DNA from 4 places in the Paenibacillus sp. FSL W8-0919 genome. Region 4 is predicted to be linked to each of the others. Evidence: riboswitches for the same ligand, from Rfam matches in the RefSeq annotation. Region 4 holds a riboswitch; each other region holds the start of a gene.
What was found. Region 4 has a riboswitch for cyclic di-AMP ahead of NST44_RS08840 (histidine kinase). Riboswitches for the same ligand answer to the same signal wherever they lie in the genome.
Positions count from the first base shown of each region.

Region 1: linked by a shared signal. The riboswitch ahead of NST44_RS10120 (TrkH family potassium uptake protein) and the one ahead of NST44_RS08840 (histidine kinase) in region 4 are both predicted to bind cyclic di-AMP.
Region 2: linked by a shared signal. The riboswitch ahead of NST44_RS04650 (C40 family peptidase) and the one ahead of NST44_RS08840 (histidine kinase) in region 4 are both predicted to bind cyclic di-AMP.
Region 3: linked by a shared signal. The riboswitch ahead of NST44_RS04995 (ubiquitin-like domain-containing protein) and the one ahead of NST44_RS08840 (histidine kinase) in region 4 are both predicted to bind cyclic di-AMP.

Region 1 is NZ_JBBOPV010000001.1:2,288,962-2,296,724, reverse strand. It holds gene NST44_RS10135 (succinate dehydrogenase cytochrome b558 subunit) at 1-64, opposite strand, end outside; gene NST44_RS10130 (LysR family transcriptional regulator) at 328-1,254, shown strand; gene NST44_RS10125 (potassium channel family protein) at 1,276-1,950, opposite strand; gene NST44_RS10120 (TrkH family potassium uptake protein) at 1,967-3,295, opposite strand; cyclic di-AMP (ydaO/yuaA leader) riboswitch at 3,371-3,517, opposite strand; gene NST44_RS10115 (CPBP family intramembrane glutamic endopeptidase) at 3,809-5,497, shown strand; gene uvrC (excinuclease ABC subunit UvrC) at 5,469-7,583, opposite strand.
Region 2 is NZ_JBBOPV010000001.1:1,088,564-1,096,326, reverse strand. It holds gene NST44_RS04670 (hypothetical protein) at 105-398, shown strand; gene NST44_RS04665 (4a-hydroxytetrahydrobiopterin dehydratase) at 507-821, shown strand; gene NST44_RS04660 (c-type cytochrome) at 937-1,293, opposite strand; gene NST44_RS04655 (GNAT family N-acetyltransferase) at 1,454-1,954, opposite strand; gene NST44_RS04650 (C40 family peptidase) at 2,335-2,808, opposite strand; cyclic di-AMP (ydaO/yuaA leader) riboswitch at 2,813-2,952, opposite strand; gene NST44_RS04645 (hypothetical protein) at 3,290-4,117, opposite strand; gene NST44_RS04640 (M1 family metallopeptidase) at 4,129-6,123, opposite strand; gene NST44_RS04635 (YwhD family protein) at 6,271-6,789, shown strand; gene NST44_RS04630 (copper amine oxidase N-terminal domain-containing protein) at 6,906-7,763, opposite strand, start outside.
Region 3 is NZ_JBBOPV010000001.1:1,160,301-1,168,063, reverse strand. It holds gene NST44_RS05005 (HD domain-containing protein) at 1-236, shown strand, start outside; gene NST44_RS05000 (TatD family hydrolase) at 396-1,163, shown strand; cyclic di-AMP (ydaO/yuaA leader) riboswitch at 1,374-1,587, shown strand; gene NST44_RS04995 (ubiquitin-like domain-containing protein) at 1,864-3,054, shown strand; gene rnmV (ribonuclease M5) at 3,283-3,831, shown strand; gene rsmA (16S rRNA (adenine(1518)-N(6)/adenine(1519)-N(6))-dimethyltransferase RsmA) at 3,833-4,717, shown strand; gene yabG (sporulation peptidase YabG) at 4,854-5,750, shown strand; gene veg (biofilm formation stimulator Veg) at 6,057-6,332, shown strand; gene NST44_RS04970 (small, acid-soluble spore protein, alpha/beta type) at 6,705-6,887, shown strand; gene ispE (4-(cytidine 5'-diphospho)-2-C-methyl-D-erythritol kinase) at 7,072-7,763, shown strand, end outside.
Region 4 is NZ_JBBOPV010000001.1:2,035,950-2,043,712, forward strand. It holds gene NST44_RS08835 (TrkH family potassium uptake protein) at 1-504, opposite strand, end outside; gene NST44_RS08840 (histidine kinase) at 497-1,183, opposite strand; cyclic di-AMP (ydaO/yuaA leader) riboswitch at 1,316-1,468, opposite strand; gene NST44_RS08845 (cation:proton antiporter) at 1,641-2,873, opposite strand; gene NST44_RS08850 (DUF421 domain-containing protein) at 3,068-3,682, shown strand; gene NST44_RS08855 (VOC family protein) at 3,737-4,549, opposite strand; gene NST44_RS08860 (helix-turn-helix domain-containing protein) at 4,624-5,400, opposite strand; gene NST44_RS08865 (hypothetical protein) at 5,475-5,825, shown strand; gene NST44_RS08870 (YybH family protein) at 5,773-6,141, shown strand; gene NST44_RS08875 (glycosyl hydrolase family 18 protein) at 6,750-7,763, shown strand, end outside.

The DNA.
Region 1 (7,763 bases), 250 kb from region 4:
GAAATGCTCCAAGCGGTATGACACCGAGTAAGGAATGCAGCTTTCTGGAATAATACCCTTTCATCTGTTGACGTTCCCCTTTCCAATGTGCAGCGTTTTCAATTTCACTCTTTCCTATTTACGGAACAATTACACTTACTTATACTGTGCTTTTCGCGTGCAACGACAAAATGTTCCCTTTTTCCACAAACGTGTGAACATCCTGTGTCATGTTTCATGTTACTCCTTTTTTTCTTATAAGGGAATTGCAATATAATTATTAATCGTTATAATCTATACGCATAAGGGGATATTGGAACACCATCCTATATATAATGGAGGAATATCATGTTCGAAGATCTGGACATGTTTGCCGTTGTGGTGGAGCAATCCAGCATCAATAAAGCATCCAAGCTGCTGAATCTGTCCCAGCCTGCGCTCTCGCGGAAGATCGCCAAGCTCGAAGACGAGCTCGGCCTGCCCCTGTTCAACCGGCGCGGCAAGCGCCTTGAGCTGACGTCGATCGGACAGATCGTATATACCTTTGCGCTGGAGCAGCGCCAGCAGCAGCTGAAGCTCATGCAGACGCTCGCCCACTATCGGGAAGGGGAGCAGATCTCGATTAATCTGGGCGCGAGCCTTACGACGCTGCAGACGACGCTGCCCCCGCTCGTCAACGCGTTCATGGAGCGGCATCCCGCCGCGGAAATCAAGCTGATTACCGGCAAAACCCATGAGATCGTTTCTTATGTAAGGGATAAACGGGTGGATGTCGGCATCGTCGCCTCTTCCATCAACCAACCGGGACTAAACTGCATTCCCCTGTTTGACGATCATCTGGAGCTCGTCATTCCCGCCGTCCATCCGCTGGCGGAGCTGGAGGATGTCGAGGTCGAGCACCTCCAGGGGCTTCCGATGATTATTTTCTCGACCGGCACCTGGTACCGTAAGCTGACGGACGACCTGTTTCACCGGTGGGGCATCATGCCCGATATTCGGATGGAGATCGATTCCTTCGAAGCGATCGTCCGCTTGATCCCGACCTGCAAAGCAGCGGCCCTGCTTCCGAAATCATACCTCCGTCCGCAGCTGCTCTCCGACAACGGGCTTGTGGACATTCACATCCCCGCGCTCATGGAGACGCGGCGGACGACCTCCCTGATTTACGGGGATGCTTCAGAGCTTAGCAGCGCCGCCCGCCGCTGGATTAACGAAACCGAGGTGCTCTTCCGAAGCCTCGCGGAAGAGAAGCAGCGAAAAAACCTGACGACCTAGAGATCGTCAGGTTTTTTTGTATTATTTCTGCTGCAGATTCACGACTTCCGTCTCAAACCGCTCCACATTGTCGTTGGAGCCGATGACGACCATAACATCGCCGGCGTTGACCACGTCCATCGCCGTCGGCGCGACGATAATGCCGGATCGCTTGTTGAGGGCGACCACCGTGACACCGTAACGGACGCGCGTGTTCAGTTCGCTTAACGTCTTGCCGTCCATACAATCGGTTACCGTCATTTCCACGATCAAATAATCCTTAGATAATTCGATATAGTCGAGCAGATTCGGCGTAACCAGCTGGTGAGCCACACGGATTCCCATATCCCGTTCGGGGAAGATGACCCGGTCCACACCCAGCTTCTGCAGCGCCCGGCCGTGCAGCACGGAAATCGCTTTGGCCACGACGGTCGATACGCCAAGCTCCTTGAGCAGGATGGCGGACAGAATGCTCATCTGGATATCGTCTCCGATCGCGACGATCCCGCAGTCGAAGTTGCGGATGCCGAGCGATTTCAGCATCTCCTCATCCGTAGCATCGGCGACCACCGTATGGGTCAGATACTCGCTCATATCCTCGACGACCTCTTCGTTCCGGTCAATGCCGAGAACCTCATAGCCTAGTTCCATTAGTTCCAGTGCCAGACTCGAGCCGAACCGCCCCAAACCGATCACTGCAAATTGCTTTGGTTTCATGTCTCTCCTATACTCCTTATCCAATAATCATTTTGCCTTCCGGATGACGATACAATTCTTTACCCTTTTTCGGACCGAGTGCATAAGCCAGCGTCAGCGGACCTAGACGTCCGGCAAACATCGTTAAGCTGATCAATATTTTGCCGAACACCGTCAAATCCGGCGTTAATCCCATCGACAAGCCGACGGTACCGAAGGCCGAGGTCGTTTCGAATAGAATCTCCAGGAAATCCGCATCCTCTGTCGTGGACAGGATCATGGATACCGTCAATACGAGCAGCAGCGCAAGAAGCGCAATCGTTAACGCCTTTAAGACCCGCTCCTGAGCGAGGCGAAACCGGAATAAGACGATGTCCTCACGCCCTCTCATCATTGCGAATACGGCCCCTACCATCACCATAAAGGTTGTCGTCTTGATTCCGCCCCCGGTCGATCCCGGCGACGCTCCGATAAACATAAGTATAATAATGAAAAATTGCGTAGCTTGCCTTAGGCCGCCGATATCAATCGAATTCGCGCCCGCTGTTCGCGGACTGACCGATTGGAAGAACGAGGCGAGCACTTTACCTCCCCCGTCCAAGGAGCCCAGCGTTAACGGATTGGTGAACTCAAAAATAAATATGATGATCGCCCCGATGAAGATCAACGCCCCCGACATCGAGAGAACGACCTTGGAGTGAAGCGACAGCTTCCTTTTTTGACGGAAATCGATCAAATCGGATAATACAACGAACCCGATGCCGCCGGATATGATCAACAGCATGGATACGATGTTTACCAACGGATCATCGACATAATCCGTGAGACTATGAAAATCACCGAACAGATCGAAGCCTGCATTGTTAAACAGCGAAACGGAATGGAACACCCCAAAATAGAGGGCTTTTCCAATAGGCATATCCCATGCCCAGCGCAGTGTAAACAGTACGGCAGCGCACGCCTCGAAGGTCAAGGAATAGATAAACACCCGCCGGATCAAACGAACGATCCCTTCGATGGAGGACTGATTCATCGCTTCCTGCAGAACAAGCCGGTCCTTGAGCGATATCCTCCGCTTGAATACCAGGGCGAACAGGGTTGCCATCGTCATAAACCCGAGCCCGCTGAGTTGAATGAGCAGAAGGATCACCGTATGTCCGAAAGCACTGAAGCTTGTGCCTGTATCCACGACAACAAGCCCGGTCAGACAGACGGCGGAAGCCGCCGTAAACATGGCGTCAATCCCGCTGATCGGTTCGCCGGTCCTGCTGGATACGGGCAGCATGAGCAGAATGGTACCGACCAGGATCGCCGCCGCAAAACCGAGCGCAAGGATCTGCGGAGGTGACAGCTTAAGCCACTTCATTTTTGAGTTCAAAGTTTCACCTTCTCCAAAAAAATCAAAGAAAAAAGACACTGGAAAACAGTGCCCTTCACGGTCTGGTTCCTGTGCAACAGCCTACGAGGTTAGCTGACGGATTCGGGCATTATCACAGGCCGCCCTATCCATGATCCGAAAGAGATCATGAAATTCACCCCAATTACATGGTTCCCCCGTTCTCATTACGAAATTCGGCTGGTTTATTCGGTTCCTTGAAGCATGATGTGATTATAACGCAATCCGGAAGCGAACCCAACGTCGTTTTTTTACCAAAAAGTCTTTAAATGAGCGCGAATTGGGCATATTCAAGAGTACAAGGATATGGTTCTCTAACGTTTTCGAAACCTTTCATTCATTTTCAGCGTTTTATTTCATTATTGGCCCTTTGGGATAAGCAGGGCTTGTTCTTCATATGTATGTTATATTGACTCTATGATCCGCTTTTTGCGGGGCCGGTTATTCATATCGGAAAGCACTAAAATTAAGAGGAGGAATTTCATGAACCGTGCCGAAGAGCCCCTGAAGCTGACGCCTAACCTAAAGAAGCTTATCGCACCGGCCATCATCGGTCTGATCCTGTTTCTTATATTCCAGGTACTCCCATCCACTTCCTTCGAGTCGACCGATACGCCCTATCCGCAAATCATTTCCAAGGATGAGGCTGCGCAAGCGGCGTCACGGTTCGCTCGCGAACGTTTAGGGTTTCCTGCTTCCGAAGGGCAAGACCCCCTTGTTACATACCAGTCCAACTCCGAGCTGTACGGATATTTGGCCAAGGAAAAGAAGCTAAAGGAGTATAACAAGAATTACGAAGCCAAATACCCATATGACGTATACCGCGTCCGCTTCACCTTGCCGGGTGGCGATGCGCTGAACGTGGATGTGCATATGCAGAATGCCGGCATCGCGGGATTCTCCTATGATTCCGCCCGCTCCAGTTACGACAGGATCGAGCTGAATCAAGGGGAGGTCCGGAAGCAAATGCTGCTTCTGGTTGAGGAAGGCATGACGCTGGCCGAGAAGCAGGCGCTCGCGGAGCCGTGGCTCAAGTGGGCCGGATACGATGCGACGCAGCTGCAGCTTTCTACCCGGGAAGGCGAACCTAAGCTGAGATATACCGTCACGGAAGCCGCCATCGGGGATTCGAGGCTGCAGCTGGAGTTTACCTTTGAACATGGGACACTGCGTTCCTTCGAGCCCGCGTTCTCGGTTCCGGCAGCGCATGCTGCCTATGTGAACAAGCAGACGCAGGATGCAACGCTGCTGACGCTGGTCGGGTACGGTTTGTTTACGCTTGTGCTCGGTATCCTGGCCATCGTCTACAGCGTCAAGACCAGAGCCTATACCTCGTTTAAGCGCGGTATCCTGCTGTCCGTCCTGTTGTTTGTCATCCAGATGCTGAATACGTACAACCTGGTTCCGGTCTTTAAGGCACAAGGAATGTCCGAGACCGGCATCATCGGGATGATGATCTTCTACGCCATCTACTCCCTCGTCTTCTCCGCCCTGCTCTATTTCTCGCTTGTCGGCGGAAGCGGTCTATGGCGAAAGGAAGACGGGCTTAATCCGTGGCCGCGTGCCAAGGAGCCCGGGTACGGCCGCTATGTCTTGGAAAGCATGAAGGTGGGCTATTTGTGGGCCCTCATTCTGCTCGGCATTCAGTCCTTGATCTTCATCGCGCTCGGCCTGACCTTGAACACCTGGTCCACGACCGATGCCTCGCAGTCGCCTTACAACATGCTCTATCCATGGCTGTTTCCGCTGATGGCTTGGCTGGCAGGCATTTCGGAGGAAGCGGTATACCGGCTGTTCGGCATTAGAATGGTGAAGAAAATCGTGCGCAGCACCTTTGTCGCGAGTTTGATCACCTCGATCATCTGGGCGCTAGGCCATACGCTGTATCCGATTTACCCAGTCGTATCCCGCCCGATTGAGCTGGTCATTATCGGCCTGCTGTTCAGCTATATTTTCCTGAAATACGGATATATTGCGGCCATGTTCTCGCATGTCGTCTTCAACAGCATTCTCATGGGAATCAGCCTGGTCATGCTTCAAGGGGCCCCTAATGTGCTAATCGGCCTGTTCTATATGGTGCTGCCGGCAATCGTGGCTTACGTGATCTATCGCTTGAATCCAACAAAAAAAGAGAAGCCGTATGTCACGACTCCTCATCACGAAGGGCATTGAGTATATCTGTAGCTAATTTTTCACCGATCGAAAGGGGCTTAAAGTCTTCGACTGAAGCCTCTTTTATTTTTTTGATCGAGCCGAAATGCTTCAGCAGCAGCTTCCGCCGCTTCTCGCCGATGCCCGGGATCGAGTCCAGCTTGGACGAAACCATCGATTTGCCGCGCTGCTCTCGATGGAAGGAGATCGCAAACCGGTGGACCTCATCCTGGATGCGCTGAAGCAGGTAGAACTCCTGGCTGTCCCGCGGCAGGGACACCGGCTGCGGCGGATCGCCGACCATCAGCTGCGCCGTTCTATGCTTGGCATCCTTCACAAGCCCGCAGACCGGAATAAACAGTCCCAGCTCATTCTCCAGCACATCGATCGCAGCCGATATCTGTCCCCTGCCGCCGTCGACCACGATCAGGTCCGGCAGCGGCAGATTCTCCTTCAGCACCCGCTCGTACCGTCTCCGGATGACCTCACGCATCGTCTCGTAATCATCCGGCCCCTGCACGGTGCGGATTTTGTACTTCCGGTATTCCTTCTTATCCGGTTTCCCGTTTGTAAACACGACCATCGCCGAAACCGGATTCGTTCCCTGTATGTTCGAGTTGTCAAACGCCTCGATCCGGTTCAGGGATTCGATGCCGATCACTTCGCCGAGATTGGCCGCGGCAATCGATGTCCGCTCCTCATCTCGTTCGATTAAGCGGAATTTCTCATCCAGCGCAACCTTTGCATTTTCAATCGCCATCCCGACCATCTGGCGCTTTAAGCCGCGCTGCGGCACATGCACCTTAACGCCGAGCCATTCCTGCAAGGCGGCTGCACCTCCGGCGGCGTCCACCAGGCCGGCAGCCTCCGCCCGCTCGTTCTCGGCTTTTGTCGCGGCGGCCAGACGTTCGGCCTCCTCCCCTTGCCCGGGGCTTTCCGGACCGCCGGCCGAACCTGAGCCGGACGGGTCCTCAGCGACTGCTAAGGCAGGCGATCCAGCGGTATCGCCCTCACCGGCGCCTGGGGCCAGGCCGCTCTCGTTGGAAGCAGCGGCTCGGCTGCCTGCTCCCTCCGATATCGAATCATCCTTGGCCGCGATGCTGTCTTGCGCATCGGAGTCGGCCTCCTCGATCAAGACCGGCCCCGGAAGCAGGATTTCCTGCGGCACGGCAGGGTTATCGCTGTAGTACTGCGCGATGAAGGACATGAAGTCGCTGTGCGCGTCACCGTAGAACGGAAAAATCGACTTGTTGCGCTGCACCATTTTCCCCTGGCGCATATACAGAATTTGCACGCACATCCAGCCCTTATCCACGGCATAACCGAAGACGTCACGGTCCCGGGTGTCGGTTGTGGTGATCTTCTGCTTCTCCATCAAGGTGTCGATATGGATGATCTGGTCCCTCAGCTCCTTGGCGCGTTCGAAATACAGGTCCTCTGCGGCTTCCTGCATTTTGCGCTGCAGCTCCTTCTTGATCTCTTCATGGCCGCCGCTTAGAAAGGAGGTGATTTCGCTGGTGATCTCCTCGTAGGCGGTCTTCGGCACCTCTTTCACGCATGGAGCCATGCATTGGCCCATATGATAATACAAGCACACCTCTTTCGGCATAACCCCGCATTTGCGCAAAGGATACATGCGGTCGAGCAGCTTTTTCGTCTGTTGGGCGGCATAGGCGTTCGGGTAGGGTCCGAAATACTTGGCTTTATCTTTAAGCACCCGGCGCGTTACTTCCAGGCGTGGATGCTCTTCGTTCGTAATTTTTAGATATGGATAGGTTTTGTCATCCTTCAGCAGTACATTATATCTTGGCTGGTGCGTTTTGATCAGGTTGCACTCCAGGATGAGCGCTTCCATATTGCTGCCCGTTACGATGTATTCGAAATCGCGGATTTCGGCCACCAGCATCTGGGTCTTGCCGTTGTGACTGCCGGTAAAATAAGAGCGCACCCGGTTCTTCAGCACTTTGGCCTTGCCGACATAAATAATGGTTCCTTCCCGGTTCTTCATCAGGTAGCACCCGGGCTGGTCGGGCAGCAGCGCCAGCTTGTGCCGGATATTCTCCAAGGCCTTCTCCTGCTCCTGCAGTTGTTTGCCGAAGTCGTCCATCTTCTTCCTCCTCTCCAAGAAGATTATATATGATTATGATGAGATTGCTGCAAAAAATCCAAAAAGCGACGTTCAATCCGCAATGTATAGGTCAACGGTTTTGTTCGTGGCGCCAAAGGCGCCAGCGGGCGGCTCGATCAAGATGGCGCTGTTTCGGGGTCTATATATTGTACCCGGAAG
Region 2 (7,763 bases), 950 kb from region 4:
TATCCTATTTATCGTCAGATCGGGCTTTTTTTTTTAGTTGTAATTTCCGGTATAATAGAAGGAAGAGTAATCGAAGCTTAGCATGGCAGGAAGGAGTGATGGAGATGGGCGTAAAGCACGGAAGGGATTACGGCGAAATTCTGACCGAATTAACGGAAGCCGTTGGGCGTATTCCTGACAGCTATGTCTTCTTTGAAATGGATCCGGAGGATTGGGGCAGGCTGGAGGATGCCGAGCAGGCCGAGGTTCATGAGGCGCTGGCGGAGGATCTGTTCTATGCCTTGGGCACAGAGCCGGTCATTACGGTCGGCAGCGGGGTTGTCATGCATGATCGGATGAATCATCGGATACATATTTTGATCGGTGAGGAAGAGCTGGCATTCGTAGCGCTCGTGTAAGCCAGGCAGGTTATCAAGGAATGAAGCATGGAATAAAATAGATGGAAAGAAGCCCTAAGGACGTAACAATCGGCTTATGAAAGGTTTTTTTCGGGGAGGAATATAATGATGCTTTATACGCAGCAGGAAGTGGAGGCTCATCTAGAGAAGCTTGAAGGCTGGGAATTTGAACAGGGGAGATGGATTGTACGAAAGTACACCTTTTCCTCCTTCATGAAGGGAATCGCCTTTGTTGATGAGGTGGCAGCGATTTCGGAAGCTTTCGGACATCACCCCTACATCACCATTGATTATAAAACGGTGACGCTGCGCCTGACGTCATGGGATGACGGCGGAATAACGGCCGTCGACATCAAGGAGGCCCAGCAATTTAACGAAGTTTATGAGAAGAGCCGATCCAAGGATCTGAAGGATCCGGAATAGGCAATGTAGATTCGGGCAGCTGCAGAAGCGTTAGGCCCGAGAATTAAAAAACACGCTTGGATCCAAACAGCAGTCTGGGGATCCAAGCGTGTTTTGCGTAATAAGAGCTGATGGATTATTTTTTCTCAGCAAGGTAGAGCGCGATGTTTGCAATTTCCTCAGGCTTCAGCTGATCCTTAAAGGAAGGCATTCCTTTACGTCCCTTGGTAACTACGTTAAAGATTGCGTTCGCATCCATATGTCCGCCTACTTGATTCAGAGCCGGACCTGCACCGCCCTGGAGCTGATCGCCATGGCAGGAGATACAGCTGGCTTTCAATGTAGCTTCAGCCGCAGCGGCATCCAAAGTAACCTCCGGCATGGTTGGCTTCTCTTCCTGCGCCACCTGCTCCTTGCCTGGAAGCGTAAACATCAGCGCAATAGCCAACGCACATGCGACGAAGAACAGTCCGCTCATGATCCATTTTTGCATCGTCATATCGTCCTTTCTATGTATACTGCACTTTTGCACTTGTCTTCATTATAAACCAACATCCTTACACATCATAGCCAGTTGTGACAAAAAAAGCAATGTTCAAGCCTGCCTTCATAAAAAGTACACAAAATTGTACTTTTTCATATAGACAAGACTACTATTCCTCATTGGCCATCGGGTCATACACCATGCAATAAAAAGGCGCCATGCCCGTCGGCGTAAGGCGTTCGTACGTATCGGCAATGTAAAAGCCAGCCTTCCGGTAAGTCCGGATAGCCCGTTCATTCCAGGTAAGCACCTCAAGATCAATCTCGTCCGAAGGCCGGCGCCGCTTCGCCTCATCCACAATTGCCTGCACGAACCGTTTACCCATTCCCCGGCCGCACCAATCAGGCCGCATGCCCAGGCCTAGACGCGTAACGCCTGCCATAGGGAAAAGCTGGGCAAACCCCCAGAGCTGATCCTGCTCATCCAGCACGGACAGGTATTGCTGCAGGCGGATGCCGGGATCCCCGAATTCCACCCCTAGTCCCTTCATCTGCTCCCAAGGAAGAAAGCCATATATATTATAGGGCGGGGGATAGGACCAGGTGCAAATTTCAGCGGCATGGGCTTCCTGCATGACCACGGTATGAAACGAGGGTAAATTCGCCTCCATCTAAATACTCCTCTCATTCAAAACAATTCCGTTAGAGAGAGAATACATGCTGCTGAGCGGGATTGCAAAGATAATAGCGCAGGGGGAAACGAAACTGAAGCTAAAAAATTTTCGATTGTTTATTCGTATTGCTGTTTAGGTTAATTCTGGAAGGGTAAATAAAATGTAAGCGCTCGGATTGGCCGAATCTTGTTGGTGGCTTTGAGCATACAGAATGGAAAAAATATTTTTGGATTTTCCGAAAAACATAGAACTTTTCCATGGCCAGAAACGTTATAGAGGTATAGACGAAAAATTATAGAAAAAAAGCCGCTGGGTGAGATCGGCACATCTCATGCTCCAGGGCTTATGGACATTCAGAAAAATTACGGTACAGTCAATTAATTGTAGTTCACGGCAAGGGACTTGTACGTGCTTTGGCTCATGATTCTCTTCGCGCCTACATAACGCTTCGCGTAGTAGCTCTGGCTGAGCGGGCTAACGATGACGCCGCGCGAGGAGGAAGAATGGGCGAACTTCCCGCCACCGACATAAATGCCAACATGGGAAACGCCTCTGCCGGAAGTATTAAAGAATACGAGATCCCCGGCCTTCAGGTTGCTCTTCGATACCGCGGTACCTACCTTGTATTGTGCTGCAGAAGTGCGCGGCAGGGTGAGGCCCAGCTTCTTGTAAATATAGCTGGTGAATCCGGAGCAATCAAAACCCTTTGTAGTGGTTCCGCCGGTTTTATAAGAGACACCGATGGTTGGTTTGATAACGGTATTCAACTTGGAATCCGCGAAAGCGCTACCGGTTCCAATCGTGAGCGCAAGGGCCAAGCCTAAAGAGATGGCTGTTAACTTCTTCTTCAAAACAAAAAGCTCCTTCCATTGCCTGCGAGGTTAGCTTAAGGGTTCGGTTGAAGGTCCCCTATGATCCCTCTCTAGCGAGATCAATTCACCCAAAACGGATCCCCCGCTTCCCGTATGAAGACGGGAATTCGGCTTTTAAAAGATGTCGATGAACCCAATATGACGTTCCAACATGTTAACATGATGACAATAGTTACAATAAAAATGACAAAGTTGTTACTAACATATTCGTTATTTTAGCAGAGTATTAACAATTTGGCAAACGAGGAAAGTTGTTTTTTTAACAAAAATCCCTGTCCACATTGAAGTGGGACAGGGATTTTGTATAAATATGGGAGGGGAACGTTGAGGATTCCGGTTGGATGTAGAAGTTATCGTTCGAAATCTATCCTTTTCGGAGGCTGCTTTAGCTTCCGGTTACAAGCTTTTTACCACATTTAAACGATGTATGGTTGTTAATGAAATGTAACTTTTGTAACCGTTATGGATTTGAAGCTACGGACGCTCTCCATAAATGATATTGGGAAGAAATTCCCCATATTTGGAAGAGCCCGTTCAGGAAATAGGAGGCTTGCTGAATGATGAGTCCGATTAATCCCGCCCAGAACAGGGACGCCGAGCTGAACAGCAAGAGAATGACAAATGCGGCTCCACCAACAGTAATGGACAGCAGTACGGCCGTTCCCAGCTTGCGTATGAGCGCCGTGACGGATGCGATCATACCGAGCTCTCCGGTATGCCCGAACTGCATATACAGCAGCACAAGGCGAATAACATAGGTATAGAGGAACCAGGCCGCCACGTAAGGCAGCACCCGGAGCAGCTGGGAAGGCTCCTGAATGGAGCCGAGCAGTGCCGGAAGAGCCTTGGGAATGATCCAGTAACCCGGGGCAACCGTAAGAACAAGCTCGATGAGATAGAACACCGTTACCGATTTCCAATGCTTCCGCATGCCGATGAAGAAGAACAGACCGCGTTCGCCACGGGCCTCCTGGTGGAGGTTGTAGAAGATGCCGGCGCGAATCAGCGGGGTAAGCACCATGCGGACGAGGAGCAGAGCGGCAAGGATCCAGCCGTAGGTATGAACCGTATTGCTGAGTGACAAGCTCATTTCGCCCTCATAGAAGAACAGGAGGCGGCTCAGCTCGTTAGGAGCCGGATCCGGGTACCGCATCAAAAGCGGGACGACGGCGGATTTCACGAGCCTGTACAGACAGTAGCCCCAGAGAAGACGGTACAAGAACAGTAGAATGGAGACGTATAATTGATCTTTAACACTGATCCAGCCTTGGCCTGCATAGCTTTTCATGTGCTCCCCCCTCACCACGACATGCTGCCGAACAGCGTCTCCACGAGCTTGGTAATACCGAGATTCCAACGTGTAACGACTTTCGGATCCATGCCAGCCTTCATATAGTTATTCATGTGTTTATTCTCCAGCATGATGGTATATTTCGGATCCACCATGGCCCAGGCGAGCGGTGTATGGTATTCCAGCGTATAAGTTACTTTGCCGTTCTTGCCGCTCCATGTTCGCTCAACAAGCTTGCCATCCTCAAAAGCGAACACAATCGGCACATCGGTAACATCGCCGCCCTTGCTCGTGATGTTTACGGTCGAAACAAACTGTGGGTGCGCTTGTGAGCCTTTATTTTTGGTTTTGATCTGGTCGATCGCGATGTCAGCCATTTGGCTGCCGTAAACGTACTGATCGAAATACGACTGCCATGAGGACTGGGTAACCTGTTCAACAACCTTCTGGAAGTCCGTCGTTGTCGGATGCTTGAAGCGGAATTTTTTGGCGTAGGTCATCATGATTTTATCCATCGTCTTGGATCCGACTTGTCGCTCGATGCCCTGGAGCACCAGCTTGCCGCGTGTATAGACGTTGAGTGCGTAATTTTCATGCGAGCTGTATTTCCAGGACTCCATCTTAAGCGGTTCAGGCGACGTAATGGATGCGCCTTGCGCTGCGGTATTGGATGTAATTCCGTACTGCTTCTCCATGACCTTCTCCTCGGCATAGGAAGCAAAGGCCTCGTCCAGCCATGCCTCTTCGAATTCGTTATTGGCTACGATGCCGTAGAAATATTGGTGGGCGATTTCATGGATGACGGTCCGCTCCAGCTCATATCCGGGCGAGTCGTTATTGGCTCCGAAGGCGGTGACGAGCGTCGGGTATTCCATGCCGCCTGCACCGTTGCCGGAATAAGGCGGGACAACGATGGATAATGTGGAGTACGGATAGGAGCCGTACCATTTGCCGAAAGAGGACAGCGCCGTTTTGGCTGTATCAAAATAACGCTCCTTCAAATCCTTATGAGCAGGATCAAGGTACAGCTTGATCCGGACGCCAGGGATACCCGGAGCGGAGTAAGCCTCTTCCGCCGTCACGAAGTTCGGCGAGGCGGCCCAGGCGAAGTCATGCACGTCATCCGCATAGAATTGGTAAATTTTCTCGCCATTTGCTTTCTGCGCAGGCTTGGTCGGGAACCCGGTAGCGGCTACGATATAGTCCTCGGGTACACGAATCCGAACGCTATAGATGCCGAAGTTCGAGTAAAACTCCGAATTGCCGTGATACTGATGTAAGTTCCAGCCTTCCTGGGTTCTTTCCCGCGTGCCGGCAGGCTCGTATACCGATATCTTGGGAAACCACTGGCCAGCCATGACAAAATCCTCGGTCCGGCCCATGCGCGCGAAAATCTTCGGCAGCTCTACCTCAAACTCCAAATGCAGGGTTATACTCTCTCCGCCTTTTACAGGCTTGGGCAACCGGAGTTTGGCAAGACTTTGATCTTTGATGTTCCCGTCATCCGGCTGAACAAACTGCAGTCGTTGCGTCAGGCCCAGGCCCTCGGTCGTTTTCACGTTCGTAATCTTCATCGACCCATAGCCGTTCTCGGGCATCGGATCGGATCGAAGCCTGCCTCCGGACTCCTTCATGAACGTCGTTTCATCGGATGCAAAGGCGTTCGGGTATAAATGGAAGTAGAGCTCATTCACGCTTCTTTTGCCAGGATGGGTCCAGGTGACGGTCTGCTTGCCTTTCAGCTTGTTTTGTTCAGGCTCGTACCTTACATCCATGTGGTATTCGACCAGCCGGTCGCTAAGCGCAGGGGCCGGTGCATCAGGCTGAACCTTTGGAGGTGAAAGCGGGGCCTTCTCCACGGCAGAGACGGAGGGCTTGCCCCCATTCGGAGCAAGCGCCGACAAGGAGGACCCTTGATTAGAAAGAAATATTGGCATCGATCCTGCAAGCAAACCCAAGGCGAGCAGGGATGATAGAAAGACTTTGGCACGTGGTGGGACCATATCGAATAACCTCCCGTTGACAAGCATCTACAGCATGTATATGTTTGCTTTTGGAGGATTATTAGTTAAAATAAAATTATTGGGACAAAGGTAGTTACGATGCAGCCGACAGGCTTTGTCGGCTCTGATATAGGAGGTTTTGCGGCAATGGAGAACGGGAGTCAGGAACAGGGCGCTAAGAAACAGATCGCGCTGAACATTATTAACAGCAAGAGCAAGCATAAAGGGTTCGGTGCAGGATCGATTGATTTGAACAGCCTTTCGCCAGTCATTATCGATAATGGCGAGGCCAAGGTGGATATCGGGGCCATGCATGCAAAGAGCAAGGTGGAGCGGGGCATCCGGTTTACGACGGACCGGGACGAGGTGCCTAATGGCCGTCAGGTGTGGATCGTATGGGTAGCGGTGGACCGCACGGCTGAAGGCCAGCATTACGCCGGTGCGACCGCTTGCGAAATGTGGATCGATCAGGAAGCGCGCAAGGGCTGGAAAATCCTCGCCGATCATGTGAACAAGATGGACGCTGCGCTAAAGCGCCGGATTATTCTGGACGGACTTGGCGATGTAGAGAAGAAGGCGCTGCGCGAGCTGCTGATTTCCCGCAATGAGGAATGGTGGAACGCATCCCCGGATGAATTCAAGGAAGCGCTTCGGACTAAGGAATAATTACATTGCCTTGAAAAGAAAGTTTTAGGATTAGAACGCGAAGAAAGACCGGTCAAGATTCGAGGGAGGAATCTTAACCGGTCTTTTTGTGCTGGCGTGTTTAGTTATCGGATTCATTAGAAGGGCAGAGCATATGTCAGGTTCTTCTTGATATCGAGAAACGGATTGTCATATTGCAGCGTCAGCTTGCCGCTCTTATAACCGACAAACGTCAGACCATCACCGATGAAGCCCACCTCATTCGGCGGCATTTCCCCGATGGCCTTGATGCTTTCCTCATCCAGAATCTCAGGATAAATCAGCTCTGCTTTCGTGCCAGTCGGGTTAACGATGTACAGGGTTGCCTTCGTATACGGTCGGACGAGCAGGAAGTCCTGTTCGATCGCCTCCACAGTGAAATCATCCTTTACGCCTGTAAGGGCGGCGAGATCATAGGTTTTGACCGTCTTGCCGGTCGGATGAACGAGCTCCAGCTTGCTGCCGTTCATCATGGCGATATTTCCTTTATAGCCGGTAACGTTCGGCTCGTAGTTAATGCCCGCGAAGTTGGCATTCTGGGTTGCGGCTGTTTTGATGATCTTCTGATCCCGAATGAGTACACGGTATCTAGCTTCATGGATATGCGGCTCTCCGTACGTGTTATAGATGTCGGCCACGTACGTATTGCCATTTACCTTATGCGCATCGATCTCAAGAATGTCGATATTTTCAATAGACACCTTGCCTGCTTTTACAGGAACCGTTCCTGCTTTCCCCATATAGAGCGTTCCGTTCTCCCGGTTCACCCAAAACAGCATGCTGCCTTTTGCCGTGTAGGCATATCCGGTTCCCGGGTTAAAGGTTGTTGCCAATCCGGATTTGGCATCATAACGAAGCGGGATGGCAAACGCTTTGGTAATCAGGCTGGCAGGGACGTAGGTCACCCCTTTCTTGATGACCGGCGCGGCCTCGAGCTTCAGCACGCTGCCTTTCGC
Region 3 (7,763 bases), 880 kb from region 4:
CGACCGATCTTCCTTATGATAAGTTTCATTCGGGCATGCCGTTGAACGAGAAGCAAATTCTGCTGCTGGACCGGCATGACCAACTTCGGGAAATTTCCGAGGTGTCCGATATCGTACGCTCCATTAGCGGGATCCATAAGGGCCGGAATTATCTATATTACCCAGAGGAGAGGGTAGAGCCGCTGCTTGACCGGATGCCGGCCGAAGTTGCGGATTTATTTCGCAGGCAGGGATGAGTCCGTTATATTCGATGGACCATGGCTTGGATCATGGATGGACCTGGTTCAAGGCCGGACGCACGAGGCATTGATAATGGACAACCATAGAACTGAATGATAAAGATTATGCTGGATAAGATACGATCAAGGATCGACAAGAAAGGAGTGGGAGAGAATATGCTGTTCGACACACACACCCATCTGGATGCTCCCCAATTCGACGAGGACCGGGAGGAAACCATTGCCCGGGCGCTTGAAGCCGGCGTCAGCCGGATGATCAATATCGGATTTAATCGTGAAACGATTCCGACCACGATGAAGTTGGCGGAGACGTATGATTTTATATATGCGGCGGTAGGCTGGCATCCTGTGGATGCGATCACGATGGAGGAGGGCGACCTGGAATGGATCGCTTCACTCTGCAGTCATGAGAAAGTCGTTGCGATCGGGGAGATCGGCCTCGATTATCATTGGGATACGTCTCCGAAGGAGGTGCAGCACCGGGTGCTGCGCAGCCAAATCGGACTGGCCCGGGAGCTCCGTATGCCGATTGTAATTCATAATCGTGATGCGCATGAGGATATCGTGAAGATTTTGAAGGAAGAGAAGGCTCATGAGGTTGGCGGCGTGATGCATTCGTTCTCAGGCAGCTGGGAAACGGCCAAGCTATGCCTGGATATGGGCTTTCATATTTCGTTCGGCGGGCCGATCACGTTCAAAAACGCCAAGCAGCCGAAGGAGGTTCTGGCCAAGGTTCCGCTCGATCGTCTGCTCATTGAAACGGACTCGCCTTACCTGACACCACACCCCTTCCGAGGGAAGCGAAATGAGTCCGCTTATGTGAAATTGGTGGCCGAGACGGCAGCCGAAATTCGAGGCATGTCCTTCGATGAACTGGTCCAAATTACCACTAAAAATGCCCTGGAACGATTTGGCATTTCGTGAAAACGGGAGCAAAAGCGATGAAATAGTGAGGAATTGCGATTAATTAAAGTTTTTTAACCTGAAAAGACGATTGTTTTACAATTTTTTAACCATTTACATCAAAAAATGTGCTTGATTGTTCCTTTACAACCTGCATGGAAACAGGATATCATCTTTTCAGTGATAAGAAGCTGCAAGTTTGCAAGCTGAAACTTCAGCGATCATATTTCATGAACCGTCTCGCTTAATCTCCGAAGTCTGGGGAACGGGGGAACCGATACTGCCGTGCATGGTAAACTGTCGTGCACGAGCCGTATATGATTTCTTTATCGGGTCTTTGGGGTGAATGTGAAGGTCCTCGCCATGAGCGGGCGACCGGATCTAGGGCGTCTCTCTTACGTCCGAACCCGACAGCTAACTCCGTAAGCGAAGTAAGAGGGGAATTCTCGTGCATACCATTTCCATGATTTCAATCATCAGGAAGCCACGTTAGAGCCTCTAGTACTCTTTCACGCTGGCTTCTTTTATTTTTGAATATTGGAGAAGGTGTCGTCATACTGTTGGTAAACAGGAGGTGATTCCTAGTGGTGAACGGGAAGACGGGGATTGACGCAGGGCGTTAGATAGATAGCAGCACGCCTTGCGAGAATAACTGCTATAGTCACGTCAAAGGCATTCATGCGTTACCTAAGACGGCGGGACTATGAAGGAGGATGGAATAGTGGGCATTTTTCAACCTGAAGAAACCCATGAATCACAATCATCCAGCATGTCTTACGCATTGCGATGGAAGCATGAGAATTTGCGTCAATTGATGATGCTCGGCGCCATGGGGGCTGTTACGGTATCACTTCTCGTATCGCTGGTTATCCATGATCAATCGGGCAAGCAAGTTCAAATTGTGGTCGATGGCCGCGTAACCACGGTAGAAACCAGAGGATCGTTGCTTCAGGAATTGCTGGATGAGCAAGCGATCACGCTGAATCCGCAGGATCAGGTCTCGATGCCTTTAAACGGGACGATCCAGGATGGGGACCGGATTATCATTGACCGTGCAATCCCAGTTAAAGTAACAGTAGGGGGCACCACCAAAACCATATTCACGACCCAGGACACGGTCGATAGTGTACTCAAAGAAGCTGGCATTACGATCAAGGGTGAAGATATAGTAAAGCCGTCACAGGACACCAAGCTTACCAGTGATATGGACATTCAAATCGTTCGGGTTACGAAGCAGACCGTATCGGAGAAGGAGAACCGTGAGTTCCGCGTCATCAAGACTGCGGATCCGTCGCTGGAGCGCGGTGATAACCGTGTCATTCAGCGGGGCGAGCCGGGCGTTCTCGTTCATCACTACGAGAAGGTGTACCATAACGGCAAGCTCGTATCCAAGACGAAGGTCTCGCAAGAGGTCGAGCGTAAGACGAAGGACAAAATTATTGCCGTAGGCACGAAGAAGGTAGAGAAGCCTGTCGTGCTTCAAGCGGCAGCGACTCCAAATGTGAAGTCTGCCCCAGCGAAGCTTACGGGCACTAGAAAGGTATCCACCGCCAAAGCGACGGAGAATAACGTCATCTCCAGAGCGGGTGTTGATTTCAAATACCAGAAAGTGCTGAATAATGTTTCAATGACCGCATATTCCGCTGAGCAGGCGGGAATCGGAACCCGCACGGCTTCCGGAACACGGGTAACCGAGGGCCGGACGATTGCAGTTGATCCGAGCATCATTCCGATCGGCTGGTGGGTGTACATCGAAGGCATTGGCTTCCGCCGTGCAGAGGATACCGGCGGAGCGATTAAGGGACATAAAATTGATGTGTATTACGATTCGCTGAAAGCGGCCATGAACTTTGGCCGGAAATCGGGGCGCACCGTTTATGTGATCGGTCCCGTAAAGCCTGATTTGAACTAATGAATCCCAATTTCTAATGACATTGCCATTCTAATGCTAACGAATTTAGCTTATAATAGATCATAATGAAGAAGAGGAGAAACTCCTCTTCTTTTGTTTTGCGGCGTATTGGTCGCATTTTTGGGGCCATCATGTAAAAAATACGCCGTATGGTTTCAGCCGATGCCGATTCAAGGAGAACGGTCGGACAGGCGGTATGTGTCCTTTTGGGAAGGAAGAGAGAACGTTATGATCCGAGAAGTAATTGTGGTTGAAGGCAGGGACGATACGGTAGCGATCAAGCGTGCGGTGGATGCCGACACGATCGAGACCGGCGGCTCTGCTATTAATAAGCATACGCTGCGCCGTATTGCCCTCGCGAAGGAGCGCAGGGGGGTTATTATCCTGACAGACCCCGATCATGCAGGGGAACGGATTCGCAAGATCATCGACCGTCATGTCCCCGGCTGCAAGCACGCCTTCATACCGGAGGCGGATGCGACGCGCAAGGGCGATATCGGAGTCGAGAACGCATCTCCGGAGGCTATACGTCATGCCCTGGATCGCGTCCACACCTCATTTGAGGGGGCGGAGAGTCAGATCAGCCTGGAGGATATGATCGATGCGGGGCTGACGGCTCATCCGGAGGCTGCAGCCCGGAGAATGTTCATGGGAAATGTCCTGGGTATCGGGTATTGCAACTCCAAGCAGTTCCATAAACGTATGGCGATGTTTCAAATATCGCGTGAAGAGTTTCTGGCGGCGCTTGCGCAGCTGGAAGAGGGAGGCCAAAGCTGATATGAACCGGATGGAAGATATATCGACACCTAGACGCACGAAGGAGATCATTGCCCGCCATGGCTTTTCCTTTAAGAAGAGCCTGGGACAGAATTTTCTGATCGACCAGAATATTTTGGGCAAGATTGTGGAGGCGGCCGGCCTTGATAAAGAGAAAGGTGCGCTTGAGATCGGTCCCGGCATCGGGGCGTTAACAGAGAAGCTGGCTCAGATGGCCGGAGCCGTTACCGCAGTAGAGATCGATCAGCGCCTGATTCCGATTCTTAAGGAAGTGCTGGAGCCTTACGATAACGTTAAAGTTCATCATGGAGATGTCCTTAAGGTGGATCTGCACGAGCTGTTCCGCCAGGATTTCGCGGAGGTGGGGAAGGTAAGCGTTGTCGCCAATCTGCCGTATTACGTGACGACCCCTATTCTGATGAAACTGCTGGAAGAGAAGCTGCCGCTGGAGAATATTGTGGTCATGATTCAGAAAGAGGTCGCCGAGCGGATGGCCGCAGCGCCGGGAAGCAAGGATTACGGAAGCCTCAGCATTGCAGTTCAATATTACAGCGAGCCGAAGCTCGTCTGCATCGTTCCGCATACCGTGTTCATCCCGCAGCCCAATGTGGAATCGGCCGTCATTCGGCTCGCGGTAAGGGAGGAGCCTCCGGTTTCGGTTGAGGATGAGTCCTTTTTCTTCGAGGTGGTTCAAGCCTCATTCGCCCAGCGGCGAAAGACGATTGCCAACAACCTGAAGAGCCGGTTCTTCGCCGATGAAGGACGCGAGCGGCTGGAGCAGCTGCTGGAGGAAGCGGGGCTCGATCCGAAGCGCAGGGGAGAGACGCTGAGCATCGAGGAGTACGCACGGCTGAGCAATGTCCTGTTTGAGGCGGGGATTCGTTAGAAACGGAACGAAGTGTGGTCTGTTCATGGCTTTAGGATATTCAATCAGGTCAAGGCAAGCCGCCTGAGGGAAAATTGCCGCCATGACGAACCAATGGCTCCATTAGCCCATACCATAGGGTAGGGGTGATGTTGTGATGAACTTGGGAGACTTGGTCGTTCGTAAATCCTACGGCGGCGATGTAACGTTCCGGGTAGAAGGATTGCGGCATAATCTTATCGTCATCAAAGGCACGGAATTCCGGCTGCTGGCCGACGCTCCCGCCGATGACCTGATCCAGGTACCGCATCCCGCCGTAAGCGAGCGAACGAAGCAGGCACAGATTAAGGCGAATGAGACGCTGGAGAGCCTGCAGAAGCGCCGACAGGAAGAAAGTGAGCGGCAGCTGAAGAGCCTTAGGAATAACGGCGGCCCGCAGGCTGCTAAAGGATATTTCGACGTTCCGGGCAAGGTCCTGCATCTGGACGGGGATCCCCAGTATCTGAAGAAGAGCATGGCGCTTTATAACCAGCTTCGGGTCCCTGCGGAAGGCCATTATGTGAATGAATCGGCGATGGCCGATACGTTGTATCGGCTCCTTCCGCGGGTTCGACCCGATATCGTCGTGATTACAGGTCATGACGGGGTTCTTAAGCGAAGACAGCCGTATGATTTATACAGTCTGGACAGCTACAAAAATTCGCATAACTTCGTATCGGCGATCCAGGTGGCCCGGCAATATGAGCGGAACCTGGATACCTTGGTTATCGTGGCTGGAGCGTGCCAGTCGCATTTTGAAGCGCTGCTGCAGGCAGGAGCCAATTTTGCGAGCTCGCCGGGCAGAATTCTCATCCATGCCCTAGACCCGGTCTATGTGGCCGCCAAGACCGCCTATACGTCGGTTCGGGAAACGGTCAACCTCAACGATGTAATCCACCATACAATCAGCGGCAGTCAAGGCGTAGGCGGAATTGAGACCAGGGGCAGCTACAGGATCGGCCTGCCGAGCCTCCAGGATCTGTCGACATTGAAAGTAACGCCTTCCGTCAGCTAAGCGGTGCTTTGTTCGGCGAGGCATTCGAATGCGAAGACGCAAGGATGATGAAGAACCGAATATAGGCTGAGAAAACCCCGGGCACCGGGGTTTTTTTACTTTGTTCTATACGGTGAAGAAAATTGTCAAATATCATACATAAAGCTTGTCGATTTAGCGCATATTAATGCAAATGGAAATGAGATTTGCCGGGCTAAAAAAAATACATTGACAACGTATTTTTGATGCTGATATAATTAATGTTTTTGATTTGACAAAATGCTGGAAGTTCGGTATAATGGACAAGGAAAGAGGTGGTCGTCGACAATGGCTAAAAATGCGCTGTTGGAAATCAAACGCAGTCTCGATGCCCATTTAGGGCAAAAAATTACGCTTCGGGCTAACGGTGGCCGCCGTAAGACCGTCGAGCGTACTGGTGTTTTGGAAGAAACGTACCCTTCTGTTTTCATTGTTAAGCTGGATCAAGACCAGCAGACCTTTAAACGCGTGTCTTACAGTTATGCCGATATTCTGACCGAAACCGTGGAAATCATGGTGACCGGCGATGACAACCAGATGCGAATCACCTATATCAAGTCATAACGACATGACGATATGTCACGAGAGAACAGCCTTCGTTAGCGGAGGCTGTTTTTGTTTTCCCTGGAGGGTTCCGGGTCAAGCAGGGATCATGGGGCGTATATCTGCCTTATAGAGCAGGGGGCCGAGGCAGGCTCTTTTACCGCCCGGCTTTCGCATAATCAGGAGAGGATGCCATCGACAGCCTGGAATGAGAGGAGATCCGGGTAGGCATACTAACCGGGAGCGGATCTTCTGCAGCGAACAACTTCCGGTGCCTGGGCAGAGGGATGATGCGAGCTGATTCGATGATGTCCGGTGGACCGAGGCTTGCTCGCTGAGGATGCGCTCGTCACTGCCGTTATGATCACGAAATCATCCAAGGAGGCGTTTAGGATGGGCCGGAGAAGACGCAGTATCATGTCAGAGCAGCTCAAGACTGAATTGGCAAAAGAGCTTGGATTCTACGATACGGTGGAGAAGGAAGGCTGGGGCGGCATTCGCGCGAAGGACGCCGGCAATATGGTAAAACGCGCGATTGAGCTTGCGGAGCGGGCTGCCAAGAAATCCGATCTCTAATCTGTTCGTAAGTGAATGCGGCAAGCAGCCCTCCGGTGACGGAGGGCTCTCTGTTCAGATCGGAAGACGTAAAACCGGGTCCATGACTTCGAAGCCCGAGTTTGTTAAGATAGAGGCAATAGAAGTTTTTCTCTGGATATGGTAAGTTCATGCATAGGGAAAAGCTAAGGATAGGTGAACGTTCTTGAAAATATACGAAAAAGCACCGGCCAAAATCAACCTGATGCTGGATGTGCTCCATAAGCGCCCGGATGGGTTCCATGAGGTGGAAATGGTCATGACCATGATTGACCTTGCCGACCGGCTCGAAATGTCGGAGCAGAAGCGGGACACCATCATCATAACGTCCCAGGCGGGTTACATCCCTCTGGACGAGAAGAATTTGGCCTTTCAGGCAGCAAGACTCATTAAAGAGCGCTACGACGTGCGGAAAGGTGTACATATCCACCTCGACAAAAAAATTCCGGTAGCAGCGGGACTGGCAGGAGGCAGCAGCGATGCGGCGGCGACCTTGCGGGGACTAAACCGCCTCTGGGGGTTGAATATCCCGAAAGAGGAGCTGCTTAAGCTTGGAGCTGAGCTCGGCTCCGATGTGCCCTTCTGCGTGAGCGGCGGAACCGCCCTGGCTACCGGGCGAGGCGAGGTGCTGAAGCCGATCCCGAGTCCGCCTCAGTGCTGGGTAATCGTGGCGAAGCCGCCGATCAACGTATCGACGGCAGAGGTATACGGACGACTGCGCAGTGATCAAATCCAGGCGCACCCGTCGGCGGAGCGGATGATCGGGGCGCTCGAGCAGGGCAGCTTCCACCAGATGTGCAAAGAGCTCGGAAACGTGCTGGAGGAGGTTACCTTGAAGATGCATCCGGAGGTTCAGCA
Region 4 (7,763 bases):
CTCATGCCATCGAATGGCGAGGAGAATCGTTCCGAGCGTTTCAAAGGCAAATGAGATCAGCACCATATACAGGGATAGTTTGACCAGTCCCTGTGCCGATGTGGAGTGGGTCGTTTGTTGAATCATGAGACGCTGCTTTAACCCGATTCTTTTCCCTAACACGATGGCAACCATGACACCAAAGGTCATAAAGCCCAACCGGCCGGTTTGAATCAATATCATAATGATGACTTGGCCAAAGGTTGAGTAGACGCTCCCGGTATCCACGACAACTAGGCCATTCACGCAGATTGCGGAAGTGGCAGTAAATAATGCATCCAGCAGTCCTACGGATGTACCGCTGGCGGAGGACAGTGGAAGCGCGAGCAGCAAGGTACCGATCAAGATTAAGATGGTAAATACGATCAGGATGAGCTGAGGGGGGCTCATATTGCTTTTTTGTTTGTTGATGAACATTTCGATTTTGCTGGGAGCGGATCGTTGGGTTGTTGCGTTACTATCCATAATCCTTCTCATGGTCAAGGGGTGTTGATGCTTGACTTAGGAAAAACGAAGTGTCTGCGACTTTCCCCTGACTTACCTTTAAATACTTGAATTCCCGATCGGTTTTTATACGCAACAAACCGGTTTCGAAATCCGTATTCAGTTCCTTGAAGAACAGCCCCTCCGCGACAACGTCCCCTTCGTCTTCACCTTTACGGATCAGATATAGTCCATCTTTGCTGACAACCGTAACCGGAATTCCACGCTCGTGAGTCTCCACGATGTGTTGATCCATTCGCTGCACAGCCACGATGTGCAGATCCGTCTCGCCGATTCGATTAAGCAGCTCATTGACGAATGAACCCTGTGTGATTTCCTGCCACCGTGTTTGGCCGGATTGTCCGATGACCAGCTGCGTTATCTGATAATGCTTGGCGGTCTCGGCGATGATGTCCGAAGCTTTATGACGATTATCATTAGGCTTGGTGATGAACGAAGCTCCATATTCATCGCAGATGGTTTGCCAAAGGGCCATGAATTTTTCCTGCTCGAGATCGAGTTCATCCACAGCCGAGGGAATGACGCTCATCACATAGAGGGGACATTGCAGTAGTTTGGCGAGCTCGCCTCCTCTCCGAATCAGCCGTTCGCCGTTCGGCCCATAATAAACACACACCATAATTTTTTCATGATGTATCATGAATGCATCTGCTCCTTTCTGATCAAGCGGCTTGAGTCTTCTGAACCCAAGGAAAAAAAGCCCGGTAGCAGAGACAATCTGCTTCCAGGCTTTGGACTGTGTTCCGAATAAACAAGTCAAAGTTGCACGGGCGTTATCTCTCGAGACGCTGACGAGGTTAGCTGTCGGATTCGGGTCTGAGAGTCCCCGTTCTTTCCGGCTTGGAAAGAATTCACCCCTGAAGCCGTTAGCGGCTTCGCTGGTTCCCCCGCTCCCCAAGTGGTGGGGATTAAGCGATCAATAATATAAGATTATCGTAGTATATACTAAGCTAGGTAGATCTAAATGTAAACCTTGATCCCGAAGTGTCATGTGACGTTATTGAAACGATGCAGCTTAATCTATACTTAGGTATTCTACGCGAGTTCCCTCGCGAGGTTTCGGACTTTCAATAAATATTCGATCTTGCTCTAGTTAGTTATTCGGTCTCCTTGACGGGATTCGACAGCTTAAGCTTGGTAACCAACGGTTTTATCGTCAGCCCCTGTGCAAGAAGCGAGAACAGGACGACGCTGAATGTAAGGACGAGGATATCGTCGCGCCCTTCGAAGGAGGCGGGCAGGCTTAGCGCAAGTGCAATCGATAAGCTCCCTTTTAAGCCGCCCCAATTCAGCAGAGCTTTCCAGGATGACGGAAATTTCCGCAGGAAGCTCAAGCTGGTATAAACAGCGACCGTTCTTCCAATCAGCACGATAATGATGGAGGCGATAATCAGCGCCCATTTATCCGTGAAATCGATATGCTTGATTTCTAGGCCGATCATAAGGAATATCAATGAATTGGCAACCAGGGTAATGACATCCCAGAACGAATTGATATTCATCTTCGTGGTTTCGGACATCCCGATCCGGCTGCCGTAGCTGCCGAAGATCAAGCCGCTTACGACGACGGCGATAACTCCCGAGACATGAAAGTGCTCGGCAATAAAGTAGCTTCCGAAAAACAACAACATCGAAAAGGCAATCTCCAGCGGATAATCGTCATAAAAACGAATGAGCTGTGAGAACAGAAAGCCGAGGATGGCTCCAATCGCAATCCCTCCCAAGCTAAACTGAAGAAAGAGCCAGATCCCGCTGCCTATGCCTGCCCAGCCCATCTCTATATAGGAGAGCAAGTATACGGATGAAATTTGGAATAACACGACGGCGATGCCGTCATTGAAAAGCGACTCCCCTTCGATGATGGTCACCATTTTCTTGGAAACACCAAGGGATTTGAAGATGGAGATTACGCTAATCGGGTCCGTTGCGCTCATAAGCGCTGCAAAGGTAAAAGCTACAGGTAAAGGCAGTCCCATGATTCCATACATCGCCAGTGCGATAATAAGGAAAGATAGAAAGGTTCCGCCGATCGCCAGAGCAACCACCGGCTTGCTCTGCTGCCGTAAGTGGGAGAAAGGAAGCTTTAATGTGGCGTCGCCAAGCAGGATAGGCAGAAACAAGGAGATGATGATCGCCTGGAATACATTGGATTGCGTAATAAAAGTTTCGGCTTCGTCCAAAACGGGAATATGCAGCAATCCGAGCAGCAAACCTACCACAACGAGCGCAATCGAATAAGGCTGGTTTACTTTTTTGGCCAATGCGATAACCCCCATCGATATCGCAAGCAAAATTAACAATTGAACGAAGATCTCATTGAAATGATGCATAGAGCACCCCTCGCCTCAGGATAATTTTTTCAGTCATTGATTGTATCCGAAATTACGCGATTCGCAAACCAAAATAATGGGGAAGAGAGGGACTAGTTAAATATTATCCATCAAAATGAGTAAGGGCATGCATAAGATGGTTACTCGTTGACCAAAACATAAGGGAATCATTGAACGATTGAGGAGACAAGTCTATGAATGAGCTATGGAATGAGATCTGGAAATCCCTTATTTTAATTATTTTTGGAATGCTGGTGCTCCGCATATCCGGTCGAAAATCAATCTCCCAAATGACCGTACCCACAACCATTACGATGATTTCCATCGGAACGATCATCGTTCAACCGATCGCCGAAGAAAACTTAGTTCTGACCTTTGCAGCGGCTCTGGTCTTTATTCTGGTTCTCATCCTGGTCGAATTTATGCAAGTGCGTTGGAGCCGTTTTGAGAGGTGGATAAAGGGACCAGCCGTTATCGTTATAGAGAATGGGCAGCTTCAATTGCAGAATATGAAAAAGCTAAGGTTAACCGTGGATGCGCTTGAGATGAAATTGCGGCAGCAGGGGATATCCAAACGAAGTGATGTGAAAACGGCTACGATCGAGCCCAACGGACTGCTTGGTTATGAACTGCAGGATTCCGCAAAGCCGGTAACCTTATCACAGTTGGAGGATTTGCTATCTCAATACTTTACCGGAGCAGGTACAGGACATCCGGCTGTTGAGCCAAAGACTCCTGATCCGGAGGTTAATTTGTTTAGTGAAATCAAGGCAGGAAACGAGCACGTAAATAATAAGCGGCTTCAGTAAAAAAGGCATTCCCTGCTTCAGGGAGTGCCTTTTGGCTTATCAAATTGCTTGCAATTAACAGTCCTCATAACACCATATGTTAATTTGGTTACCGTACAGATCGTAGGTGTGGAACAGTACCAGCGTCTTGGGATTCCCGGCGAAATCCGTAACATGCCAGCCCTGTTCTTTCAAGCGATTATGGGTTTCGAAGAAATCGGCCTTTTTTCGGATCACCCAGTACGGCCGTGCAGCGACCGTCAGCCTGTCCTTGGTGTGATCGGGACGGGCAGTCTCAAGGTAGACCGGCGCGCCTTCGTTCGTCATGATCACGATCGCGGAAGTGCCGTCCTCGCTAATCCGTTCGACCTTGCCGCCCAGATTCGTCTCATACCACTGGATCGCATCCTCCAGATTATCGACGCCAAAGCGGGGGATAGCCTGAAATGGAAAGCGTGCCGTAGGGGCCTTGGCAACCCATTCCTCGGTCCCGGGTTCGGGCTCGATCGCTGTTAATCGGTTGCCGACCGGGTCGTAGAAGTCAAAGGTGCGGTCGAAGGCTCCTTCCGTAATTTCAGTCACTTGGATGTTCTGATTGCGAAAGTATGTATGTACCGCATCCAGGTCGGTTGCCGTAAAGCAAAAACGGACATTTCCGTTCCGGCCCCAATCCACCGCAAAATGGGGATGCCCATGCTCTACGGACTTGATATGAATACAGCCGAGTGCAGGGAATGTCAGGGTGGCCATTTTTTCGACCGGAAAATCTTCCTCGTATGTCACTTTCAAATCCAAGTGCGTGCTGTACCATGTGATGAGCTCCTTGAACCGGTCCCAAGGGGCAATAATAAATCCTCCATCAAAATCATCGAGCTTTAGCGCAGGCATTTACGAAACTCCTCCTTAGCAAGAAAGTTTTGGGAACGAACAAACCCAGTATAAACCTTCAAGTTACTTGAAGGTCAACCCATGGTTGACTGCATGACGGGAATTAATATTTCGAAGGAGTCCGAGTCCTCAAAATGCCGCTCGATCCGTTTGCCGGAAGGCTTAAAGCCGAACTTCTCCAAAAATCGGATCGTCCGCATGCAGATAAAGATATCTTCCCAAGAGCTGTCGACGGAGACGAACAAGGTAGGAGGCAAGGTTTCCAAGTATGCTTCGGGTGGAAGCGATTGTGAACGGCATTTTGCATTAGGATCCCGGCCCAGTTGGTAGCCGACTTCGATCAGAACGCTGGACTCCCGGGAATCCAGGACCCGGATCAGGCCGGTTCCTTGGGGGCGGATGCCTGCTTGACGCAGTTGCTGAAGGGCATGCTCGCAAGCCAGCGAATAGGAATGAACAGGCTTATGGACTTCATAAGGCTGCCATAGCAGGGTCAGGGGTTCGTCCCATCTAACAAGATGAAGACTGCCTGGCCCCGGTTCCATTCCGTTCAGATATTGGCTTGCAATCTGTACGGAGAGAATTCGGGCTTCCGCCTCCCGTCGCCAGCGCTCCAGCAGCCGGGAGCGTGTCTCCTCATCCGATTCAAGGAAACCTCGGATGTCGTTAAGGCTGATTCCCGCTTGACGGAGGCTGTTTACCAGCTTCGCTTCGTGGATTTGATGGTCGCCATAAGTCCGGTAGCCGTTGGCCTGGCGCTCTGCAGGCACTAATATTCCTTTGGATTCATAAAAGCGAAGAGCACTGGGGACGATGCCTGTGCGCTCCGCGAAATCGGCAATACTCATCATACGCAATCACCTGTATTCGGAGGGATTCACTTCGTCCCGTTAGGTCTGTGCCGGAGTATGGGGGACGGCAAGCTGTGAACAAGTCTCATGACGATCATGTTGACATTCTTTCTCTTGATAATGAGCTCGTATTGCTTCATATCTTAGCACGATCCGTAGAGATGCAGACCTGGGATTTCATTAGGAGGCGTAAGAATTTTTCAGAGAAAATAGGTTGTTCCATGATGAGAGCTAGCTTTATATTTATTGGAGATGGGCAGGAGAAGAAGAACATCCGCCGTTATCATCGAATGGAACGAATTGGGCCGAAGGCGAAAGCAAAAGGTTTTGGAAGAGATTTGGCGAGGAGAGAGGAGGAGGGGGAAGACACTTATGGGATACCAACAAGCGCTGGAAGCATACATATCGGCAACGAACACCCATGATTTCGATCAAGTGGTTAAACTGCTGGATGAGAATGCGGTTTACTGGTTCTCGGACCGCAGCTGCGTTACGAAGGACGAGATCCGCGCTTACTTCGAACATGCCTGGGACGTCGTTCGGGACGAGGTTTATTATGCCGAGGACGTGCAGTGGATTGCCGAGAATTCCGGGATGGCGGTCTGTATCTATACCTACCGCTACGAGGGATATGCTCAAGGCAAGTTTACTACCGGCAGGGGAAGAGCGACCAATGTTTTCGTGCGGACCGGGGAAGGAGTTTGGAAGCTGAAGCATGAGCATCTTAGCCCGCTGAAGTAGAGGAATCGTCTATATAGGTGAAGGGAGCTGTCCTATAAGTAGCTTGTCTGCTTAGGACAGCTTTTTTCTGTTACCAGGACATTAATACCGAAAATAGAACGGTCTGTACATAAAGCGTTTGATTAGGAGCCTTGCTTCCTTGAGGCTGGACGCTCCTGAGATTTGAATTTATTAACAGAATATAAAATTACAAGATTTTATCCCTAATCTATGGAAATGTATCCCTTCTCAATTTCTAGGGAAGGTTCCATGATACAAATAGATTTAAAATTCAATAAACCGCTGAAAGCCGGGGAAGGAGGCTGTAGCAGGGCTCGGGGCCAAAAGGTTGAAGGTTTGGACATGGAGAAGGGAGATGAGTCTGCCGTACATATTTTTGAGATAAAAACGGTAACCGCTTTCATTTATCGCAGGATTTCGATCACCATGCGAAGCTGGACCAGTCATCAAGATGAACGCCAAGCAGAGACGTTTCATGTATGATTAACGGCTTGGGCTATGACGTCTGCAAGCCGGTTATGCGATGACATCACGGACAGAACAGACATTTATGAAAAATGCTGTATCCTTTTGCAAATCGAAATTTGAGAAATTGAGGTGAAACGGTCATGCCATTCATGATCAAAAGGTTTTCGAAATGGCTCACTGGGGTGCTTGTCCTGCTCCTAGTTCTTACTCCGCTTGCCCCTGCTGTGTCAGTATATGCTGCAGAGGGCGATCTTCCCCCTCCGGCAACGGTTCCTGCTGCGGATTTGTCAGCGGAGCCCATCACGGTAACAAATTCCACGTACGGCAAGAGTCCGACCTCCATGAACGATATAGCAGCTAACCAGGATCCGAAAGCCCCGCAAAATCTAAGATTGGTCAGCGTCTCCCATAATATGGCGATTTTTGAGTGGGATTTCAGACCTAAAGAGGACGATAACAATATTCAGGTGTGGGATGCCGATACAGGCAAATGGCTGACTTGGGGGAACTATTGGACCCGGGCCGTGACAGGCTTATCCCCGGAAACCACCTACCGCATCTATATTACATGGAATGAAGATACGAAACAGGAGCATAAGAGCAATGTGCTGGAGTTCACGACAACGAGGGATGTCACCGAGTATAAAGAAGCTCCGTTAACGCCGCCAAGCGGTCTTAAAATTACGGACGTAACAGAGGACTCCGTAACGCTGGACTGGGGCTCAAGTCCGGGGGCTACCGCCTACGACATTTACGTCAATGGGGCATGGGCAGGGGGAACCTGGGAGAATACCGCAACCTCATCGACCTACTCCCCTCTTGAAGCAGGGCAGACATATAAATTTATGGTTGGGGCGCAGCGAACGGTGAACGGCGCGCTCGAGACGTCCGCGAACAGCAATACGGTTACGATCACATGGGGCGAGCTGGCTCAGCCTGAGGGGCTGCAAGTTGTAACGGCGACGCGGTCGACGGTATCGCTAGGCTGGGCTCCGGTTCCAGGCGCCACAACCTATGATATTTACCAGGATGGCGTAAAGATCGGCACCAGCGAGCAGAACCGGTATACGGTTGCTGGGCTCGAAGAAGGAAAGACCTATTCCTTCAAGGTGACGGGAGCAAATAGCCTGTGGACCTCTCCTGAGAGCGATGCG